2 regions of the Flavobacterium arcticum genome follow, and region 1 is predicted to be linked to the other one. Evidence: riboswitches for the same ligand, from Rfam matches in the RefSeq annotation. Region 1 holds a riboswitch; the other holds the start of a gene.

Region 1 (5,015 bases):
ATATCATTCCTGCTTGTATTATAGGATATTCTATATTAAATAGTTGTGTAATTCTGTTCATTTAATTGTATAGTATGGATTTATTATTTTTTGATAAGTTTTCCTGACTGTATTTTATCTCCCGATTTTATTTGATAACTGTATAACCCAGAAGATAAATTACCTAAATAGATTGAAGAGTTGTTTACAGATAAATTATCCTGTAGTACTAATTGCCCAAGATTATTGAATATTGATAATTTAGCTGTTCTTCCATCTTCTATAGCGGTAACATTTATATTATTATCTGTAGGGTTTGGGTATACTGTAAACCTTATTGTATCAATATCATTAACTGATAAAGCAGTACTAAGAGCAAAAGCAAAATCGGGTATACCATAACCGTACTGTACATTAGGTTCGTTATAACGGTCAGATGATTCTTTGATAAGTTGTACTATTTCCGCATTAGTCATTTCGGGTAATGCTTGCCATAAACATGCAACCATACCTGTCATTACAGGACTAGAAAGCGAAGTGCCTGATATTCCAACAATGTTTCCTGAAGTGTCTGATGATATTGTGTTTACACCACGTGCCATAACATCGGGTTTTACACGCATATCATAGGTTGGTCCTATAGAGCTAAAACTCCCATATTCTTCATTTTCATCAACAGCACCTACAGTAAGTACATTAAAAGCATCGGCGGGCACACCTATATTTGGGTTAGCCGAATTTCCTGAATTTCCTCCAGAAGTAACACATATCATACCGCGAGAGAATGCAATATCTGAACCACGGGATATAAAGGATGTTTGTCCATCTATGTCTTCATAAGTATAACTGTAATTAGGATTATCATACAAAAAATAACCTAATGAGGTGTTTATAACATCTACACCAAGGCTGTCGGCGGCTTCGGCGGCTTCTACCCAATAAGATTCTTCTACAGGGTTTTCGCTAGTAGCATCTTCTGTTCTAAAAAGATAATAAAAAGCATCGGGTGCAGTACCTACAAGTTCACCTTCGGTATAACCTCCAATAGCCGAAAGTACTATTGTACCATGAGAATTGGCAGTATAAACATTCTCTGAATCGGTAACAAAATCGTAAGTACCTAATATAAGATTATTATCAAAAAGTCGCTGAAAAGGTTGCGCAGTATCAACTCCAGGAAACCCAGCATCAAGTACAGCTATAGTTATACCTGTACCTGTAAAATCTTGTTGGTGCAGTTGGTCGCCATTAAGCATTGTTATCTGATTAGATGATATCCCATATTCAAAATTTGCTAGAGTTTCTAATGTTTTATTTACAGTACTTGTTTGTGTAGGCTGTAATATTCTCCCTGATGTATTAAGCAATTTATTGGCAAAGTCTATATAATCTACAAATTCAAGATTGATAAGTACATTTATATCCTCTTCAGTACCACGAATGTGTAATGCATTCAGCCATTTAGATTTTGCCATTACAGTTATACCTTCTGCCTCTGTTATAGCAGTAATATATGGCTGATGAAGTGGTATGTCTATTTCATCGAGAACTATACCTTGATTAGTACGTCTGTCGAGTGCTTTTTGCGAAAGCATTTCAAGTGGGTTGGCAAGATAATATTCCGTGTCAGGTTTATCAGTAAAATATACCCAAGCATCTTCTTGAGCCAATATCATATTTGATGATATAAAAGCTAAGAATAGAAAAATATTTTTCATAATCAATCTAATTTTCACAGATTTTAGCAATCTAAAAGCTTTTTAACCTCAAAAATTAACTAAAAGTTATTATTTAATTAAAAATAAATTAAAATTATTATTTTAAATAAAAATTGCGACAAACCCAATTAATACTAGTGTTTTGAGCAATAATACTATTCTTTTTTGTCTTCGTTTTCAAAGATACAAAAAAGATACAACCCTATAATTCTTGTGTATATGCGAAAACATATTATTTTTGCGCGATAAATTTAAGTAAATGATATACCTGATTTTAAGCATTATATGTAGCGTAACTGTAGGAGTTCTTTTCAAAACTGTGAGAAGATACTCTGCATCAGTAATGCAGATTGTTATGTGGAATTATGTATTTGCATTATTACTTTGCTATTTTGTTTTTAACCCTGCACCTCTTTCTATAGATGATGATGCCCCCTGGACCATCTATATTACTTTATCTATACTACTACCTACTATATTTTTGTTTTTGGCAGCCTCTATAAGGCATATGGGCATTGTAAAAACCGATGCTGCTCAGCGACTTTCGCTCATTATACCCATATTAGCTGCATACTTTATATTTAGAGAAGGTTTTAATGTTTTAAAAATAATAGGACTCATTATAGCTTTTCCCGCTATTCTGCTAATATTAAATAAAAGTGACAAACAAGGTAATAAAAAGTGGATATTTCCTGCCGTTGTACTTATTGGTTTTGGTATAGTAGATATACTATTTAAACAAATAGCACTTTATACAAAAGTATCTTACACTACATCTTTATTCATCATTTTTTGCGGAGCACTTATAATATCTATATTATTGGTTATTAATGATGTAATGACATGCAAAACTAAAGTATTGACTAAAAATATATTATTTGGTGCTTTGATAGGGCTATTCAACTTTGGAAACATACTTTTTTACCTTAAAGCTCATCGTGTATTTGCTGAAAATCCATCAACTGTTTTTGCTAGTATGAACATTGGGGTAATTGTTTTAGGCAGTTTTGCCGGTGTATTTCTTTTTAAAGAAAAGATATCTATTTTAAATTATGCAGGTATATTTTTAGCTCTTGCAGCTATACTATTCATCACGCTATCACAAGTATATTAGATTTTAATGTGTTGAAAATCATTATTTTGTAATTTTATGTAAAATAATTTTGGAATTACAGATGTTTCTGCTTTACCTTTGCTGCAAGTTCTTTTAGAAAATTATTCTTATCCAGAAAGACCGAGGGAATTGACCCAATGAAGTCTTGGCAACCTGTTCAGAAATGAATAAGGTGCCACATTCAACCCAAGTATATTTGGGAAAGATAAGTTTAGAAATTAGTACATAATACTTCAAAAATATTATATGCCTTTCTGACTTATCGGGAAGGCATTTTTTATTATATGTACTTTCCGATAATGGATTTGGATAGTTTTTTATAAAACTAAACAATGTTTAATTAAATTTTCTAAATCAAAACAAAATGAAAGAACAAACTCAAATTTTGCACAGCATTCCCGTAGATGAATTAACCGGAAGTATCTCAGTGCCCATTTATCAAACATCAACATTTGTGCAAGAAGCACCAGGAGTGAATAAAGGCTACGATTATTCACGCAGTAACAACCCAACTCGTAAAGCTCTTGAAGACACTATAGCAAAACTTGAAAACGGTACTAGCGGTTATGCTTTTGCTAGTGGTCTTGCAGCTATTGATGCTGTAGTTAAACTACTAAAAACAGGTGACGAAATTATTGCAGTAGATGATATTTATGGTGGAGCATTCAGGCTATTTACCCATGTGTATGAAAAATTTGGTATCAGTATTAACTATGTCGATTCTACTAACTCTGATAATATTGCCAAGGTGGTTACATCAAAAACAAAATTGATATGGATAGAATCTCCCACTAACCCTACCCTTAAAATATCTGATATTATTGCCATTGCAGCTATTGCCAAAAAGAATGATATCCTGCTGTGTGTAGATAACACATTTGCATCACCTGTATCTCAAAAACCTATTGACCTAGGTGCTGATATTGTAATACATAGTGCTACAAAATATATTTCAGGGCATAGCGACCTTATAGCGGGGCTTGTAATTACTGCTACTCAAGAGCTAGGCGATAAAATAAAATTTATTCAAAATGCATCTGGTGCTATACTCGGTCCTTTTGATAGTTGGCTTGCCTTGCGAGGTATAGAAACACTTTCACTACGTATTAGACAACACGCTGAAAATGCTCAAAAAATCGCTGAATTTTTAATACAAGAAAAATTAATTAAGAATGTTTACTACCCAGGATTACCCTCTCACCACAACCACGATATCGCTAAAAAACAACAAAAATATTTTGGGGGTATTGTAACGTTCGATCTTGTTATAGACGATAAAGAATTGGCTACGGCAATAGTTACCAATACAAAGTTATTTAAACTAGCTGAGAGTTTAGGCGGTGTAAAAAGCTTGTGTTGCTTACCTTGCGAAATGACACATAAATCTATCCCTGCTGAAAAAAGATACAGATCAGGAGTTACCGATAGTCTTATCCGATTATCCGTAGGGCTTGAGGATGCTGATGATTTGATTGCTGATATCAAACAGGCTATTGAAATAGCCGTAAAACAAACCGCCGAAATAATTGCTAAATAAAAAGAAATGTCAGAAAAGAAATTAACAATAGGATTATTCGGTTTCGGATGCGTAGGGTTTGGTTTATATGAAGTATTACATAAAACAGCAGGTTTAAAAGCTAATATTAAGAAGATTTGTATAAAAAATAAAGACAAGAAAAGAGAAATAGAAGCACAACACTTTACATATGATAAAAACGACATTTTAAATGATGACGAAATAAATGTAGTAGTTGAATTGATTGACGATGCTGATGCGGCATTCGAAATTGTATCGGCTGCATTAAAAAAAGGTAAAGCAGTAGTATCGGCAAATAAAAAAATGATAGCCGAACACTTTACAGAGTTACTCGAACTACAAAAAGAATACGGTGCTCCGTTACTGTATGAGGCAGCAGCCTGTGCCAGTATGCCCATTATACGTAATTTGGAAGAGTATTATGATAACGACCTTTTGGAGTCGATAGAAGGTATTGTAAACGGCTCTACCAATTATATTCTTACCAAAACGCTGGAAGAAAACTTATCTTATGAAGAAGCTTTGAAACAGGCTCAAGAAAAAGGCTTTGCAGAAAGTAATCCGTTGCTTGATGTAGGCGGATTTGATGCCAAATACAAGCTACTCATTTTATTGGCTCATTCCTTTGGTTATATAGCACAACCAGATGATATTTTTAACATAGGTA
Region 2 (5,015 bases), 1.4 Mb from region 1:
TTGGTTAACAATACACCCGTAAACTTAATATTGTTTAAAGAATTCGCATACAGCTGATAAGTAAGTTGGATTATAAGTTGTTTTTGTTTGTTTGTTTAGGAGAGCTGCCTTTGGGTCAGCCAAAGGCAGTTTCCTTTTAATGTTTAAAAAAGATTATCATGAATAACAGAATAAATATAGTACTCTTTGGTATAGGTAATATTGGGAGTGCCTTGATTAATAAGGTGGTAAAGAACAGGAAAAACCTTATACTTGACGAAAAACTCGATATACGATTCCCTATAATAACTAACTCAACTGTGGCTTTCTATGAGAAGGAAGGCGTAAACTACTCATGGGAAGCCAATTTTATTCAGTTTGGGATACCGTTTAAAATGGATGATGTTCTCAATTTTGTATATGCTTATGGTACAGAAAACCTTATTGCTATAGATGCTACTGCAAGCGATAGCCTGCCAAATGATTACCTCGACCTGATCCGTAGTGGTTTTAGTGTACTATCTATAAACGAGAAGTTAGCCAATCGTCCTGAGAACTTTGGTAAAGCAGTACAATTCCTTGCCGAAAGTCGTGGACTAGAGTATGAATATCTTACTACTAAAGGGAATAAAACAGTAGTAGCAGAGCAACTCTATAATGCGGTAATTAAAATAGCGGAGAAGCAGAGGGAATTTGTATAGTTTACGTTGATAATAACTTAGTTGCGTTTGCAAAAAAAAATATAAGTTTTTTTGTTTTAATTCTCGGGATTTTGTTATCGAGGATTATATTAAAAATAGTTTTATATATTTGTAAAATGAAAAAAGGGAAGCGCGAACTTCCCCTTCTTTAAGAGACGGTTTTGCAATTTGCATAGTTCTAATGAGAAACCCCGTCAATATTGCCCTCTAATGTGGGGTCTTGCAATAAAAGCTGAGTGTTGAGGTTTCTTACACCTCATCTAAGTATGGCAAATGAGACCAACTTTGACCACTCGTGTAATCTAAGCACTTCTAAATGATGTGCTTTTTTTATTTTCATTAAGATCCAACTACTTCCTTAATATCTGTTTCAGGAGCATCGTCAGATTTATATTCCTTATCAAAATCATTTCCATTAATCCATTCAGGCTTCCCCCACCAACTTAAGATTTGCTTATTTTCATATTTAACCATAACAAGCTTTTTATCTGTTCTCATGCGCCTCACAAGATTATCTATTTTTATGTTTTCGCCTTTATATTCTTCTAGTTTTTCAACAACTTCTTTTAATTTTACAGATTTGCTAAAAACATTTTCGAACAACCATAATATTTGCTTAACTGTACCTCCCTTCATTGGAAAAACGCCATTTATTGAAGAATCAAATATAACATTAGGTTTACTATCAACTACCTCACCGTACTCTGCTTGTAAGACTAATGATATTAATTCGGCTCGTTTTAAAAGCTCATGCCTTTTTCTGATCAAATCTTCTTTAGTATCCATAATGTGCTGAGATTTTTATTAGTAAAAATTTATTTTTAATTCAAAAAAATTAAATAACCTCTTGTTTCACTTTTTTCAGTGTTCTATACATTGAGACAAATATAAACAAAAAAATGAATTAAAAAACAACATGTATAATATGTAAATAGAGTTTAAGTAAAGTTTGTTTGATGTTGTTTGATGTTGTTTGATGTTGTTTTTATTTTTTTGATAGCTGTTTTCTCTTTGTTTATCAGTGATAATAAGATGTTTTAGAAGTTTAATGGATGTAATAAATATCTATTTAGCGTTAACAATTATGAGAAAATTGTTAATAACTAATACTTAATTAAATCAAGATTGAAATAAAAGGCAAAGTGGATTTATATCTAATCAGTTATTGTTTATGTCTATAACTCTAAAATTCTTATCGTAAAAGTTAAAGCATGAATTTAAAACAAATTTGCGTCATAAAAATTTATTTCCTTACTTTGCTCTGTTCTTACACAGACTGATATGTTATCACGAAAGGCAGAGGGAATAGACCCGATGAAGCCTTAGCAACCCTTTAACTTTTAAAGAAGGTGCTAAATTCTACCACAGTAATGCGGATAGATAACACACGTAATATTGCTTATCGCAATATTCTCACTCCCTTTTTTGATGACATATTTTTAGTAAACATTATAACTAAAAAGAATGTCAAAAATACACCAAGCATTAAAAAACAGAATACTCGTTCTCGACGGAGCAATGGGTACCATGTTGCAGCGCTATAAATTTAGCGAAGAAGATTTCAGGGGAGAGCGCTTTGCCGATTTCCCGCATTCATTACAAGGTAACAACGATTTACTATCGCTTACGCAACCCGAAGCTATAAAAGAAGTACACCGCAACTATTTTGAAGCGGGAGCCGATATTGTGGAAACCAATACCTTTAGCAGTACCACCATTGGTATGGCAGATTATCACATGGAACATTTGGTTTACGAACTCAATTATGAATCGGCGCGACTGGCACGCGAAGCAGCCGATGAATTTACACAAGCCAACCCAAATAAACCCCGATTTGTAGCAGGCTCAATAGGGCCTACTAATCGTACCGCCAGTATGAGTCCTGATGTTAACGACCCGGGCTTTCGTGCTATAACTTTTGATGAACTGGTTGTCGCCTATAAAGAACAAACTAAAGCTTTAATAGAAGGCGGTGTAGATATACTCTTGGTAGAAACCATATTCGACACCCTAAATGCCAAAGCAGCCCTTTTTGCAATCGAAGAGGTTAAAGAGGAGTTGGATGTCGATATTCCAATTATGGTAAGCGGTACAATAACCGATGCTTCGGGGCGTACGCTTTCGGGGCAGACGGTAGAAGCTTTTCTTATTTCTATTTCGCATATCCCGTTGTTAAGTATTGGTTTTAATTGCGCTTTAGGTGCTGACCAATTGAAACCGTATTTAAAACGACTGGCACACAATACTACACTAAATATATCGGCACACCCCAATGCGGGATTGCCTAATGCCTTTGGTGAATATGACCAAACTCCCGAGGAAATGCAACAACTCATAAAAGAGTATTTAGATGATAATTTGGTAAATATTATAGGTGGTTGTTGCGGTACTACGCCAGAGCATATCAGGCTGATAGCGGAAGTTGCTCAAAATTATAAACCACGAAAAGAATTTGTAGTATAATGGCAGCGAAAGATAAATATTTACAATTATCAGGGCTTGAGCCCTTAGTAGTAACACCTGAAAGTAACTTTATTAATGTAGGGGAGCGCACTAATGTTACGGGGTCTCGTAAGTTTTTGCGACTGATAAAAGAGGAGAAATATGAGGAAGCGCTGGATGTTGCCCGCGCTCAGGTAGAGGGCGGTGCACAGATTATTGATATCAATATGGATGAAGGAATGCTCGATGGCGTTCATGCCATGACAACCTTCCTGAACCTGATAGCAGCCGAACCTGATATTGCCCGTGTACCTGTAATGATTGATAGCTCTAAATGGGAAATTATAGAGGCAGGACTAAAAGTTACACAAGGCAAAAGCGTAGTAAATTCCATCAGCCTGAAAGAAGGTGAGGAGCTTTTTATCAGTCATGCTAAAAAAGTAAAACGCTATGGTGCAGCCGTTATCGTTATGGCTTTTGACGAAGTTGGTCAGGCAGATACCTACCAAAGGCGTATTGATATTTGTAAACGCAGTTATGATATTTTGGTTGATAAAGTGGGGTTTCCGCCACAGGATATTATTTTTGATCCGAATATTTTTCCCGTTGCTACAGGAATGGAGGAGCATCGTAAAAATGCTTTAGATTTCTTTCAGGCTACAAAATGGATACGAGAAAACCTGCCTTATGCCCATGTGAGTGGTGGGGTTAGTAATGTGTCTTTTTCTTTTCGAGGTAACGATAGAGTGAGGGAAGCAATGCACTCGGCATTTTTATACCATGCCATACAAAACGGAATGGATATGGGAATTGTAAACCCCGAAATGCTTGAGGTATATGATGCTATTGACAAAGAGTTATTACAGCATGTAGAAGATGTGCTGCTCGATAGGTGTGATGATGCTACCGAAAGACTTTTAGTATTAGCCGAAAACCTAAAAGGCAATGTGCGGGTAAATGAAAAACAAGCACAAGAGTGGCGCTCGCTACCCATACAGGAAAGACTTACCCATGCACTGGTAAAAGGTATTGATGAATTTATAGTACAAGATATAGAGGAAGCAAGGCAACAAGCAGCAAAACCTATTGAAGTTATCGAGATAAATCTTATGGCAGGTATGAATGTAGTGGGCGACCTTTTTGGTAGCGGAAAAATGTTTTTGCCACAAGTGGTTAAGTCGGCACGGGTAATGAAAAAAGCAGTGGCATATCTTTTACCATTTATTGAAGCAGAAAAAGATGGACGTTCTTCTAGTGCAGGTAAGGTATTGATGGCAACTGTAAAAGGCGATGTGCATGATATTGGTAAAAATATAGTAGCAGTAGTATTAGCGTGTAATAATTTCGAGATTATAGATTTGGGTGTGATGGTTCCGCCTGAAAAAATTATTGAAACTGCTATAAAAGAGCAAGTAGATATTATAGGACTTAGTGGTTTAATAACTCCGTCGCTTGATGAAATGGTATATCTCGCGAAAGAGATGGATAAACTAAACATCAGTATCCCTATCATGATAGGTGGGGCAACTACCTCGCGAGCACATACCGCTGTAAAAATAGCCCCCGAATACAGGGAAACTGTAGTGCATGTAAATGATGCTTCGCGGGCTGTAACTGTAGCGGGTAATCTGCTTAATGCCAATACTAAAATAGATTATAATGCAAAGTTGCGTGCCGAATATGATGAGTTGCGTGAAGGCTATCTTAGTCGTGCGCGCGATAAAGACTATCTTACTATAGCGCAGGCAAGAGCCAATAAATTACGATTATACTGGAATAATTTTATACCCTATAAGCCTGAGTTTATAGGGGTGGCAACTATCGAGCCTCAACTATCGGAATTAGTAAAATATATCGACTGGACACCATTTTTTAGAACATGGGACTTACATG

What was found. A riboswitch is a leader RNA that binds a small molecule or an ion and turns the genes downstream of it on or off. The one in region 1 is predicted to bind S-adenosylmethionine.
Region 2: it holds a riboswitch for S-adenosylmethionine, as region 1 does, so the genes downstream of both, DVK85_RS03270 (homocysteine S-methyltransferase family protein) here and DVK85_RS10105 (trans-sulfuration enzyme family protein) in region 1, are expected to answer to the same signal.

What each region holds. Positions count from the first base shown of each region.
Region 1 covers NZ_CP031188.1:2,244,745-2,249,759, reverse strand. The annotation lists gene DVK85_RS10120 (NAD(P)H-dependent flavin oxidoreductase) at 1-61, opposite strand, end outside; gene DVK85_RS10115 (S8 family serine peptidase) at 84-1,697, opposite strand; gene DVK85_RS10110 (DMT family transporter) at 1,957-2,811, shown strand; SAM riboswitch class I at 2,916-3,023, shown strand; gene DVK85_RS10105 (trans-sulfuration enzyme family protein) at 3,176-4,348, shown strand; gene DVK85_RS10100 (homoserine dehydrogenase) at 4,355-5,015, shown strand, end outside.
Region 2 covers NZ_CP031188.1:704,658-709,672, reverse strand. The annotation lists gene DVK85_RS03285 (OsmC family protein) at 1-57, shown strand, start outside; gene DVK85_RS03280 (hypothetical protein) at 159-680, shown strand; gene DVK85_RS03275 (hypothetical protein) at 1,020-1,466, opposite strand; SAM riboswitch class I at 1,962-2,067, shown strand; gene DVK85_RS03270 (homocysteine S-methyltransferase family protein) at 2,145-3,143, shown strand; gene metH (methionine synthase) at 3,143-5,015, shown strand, end outside.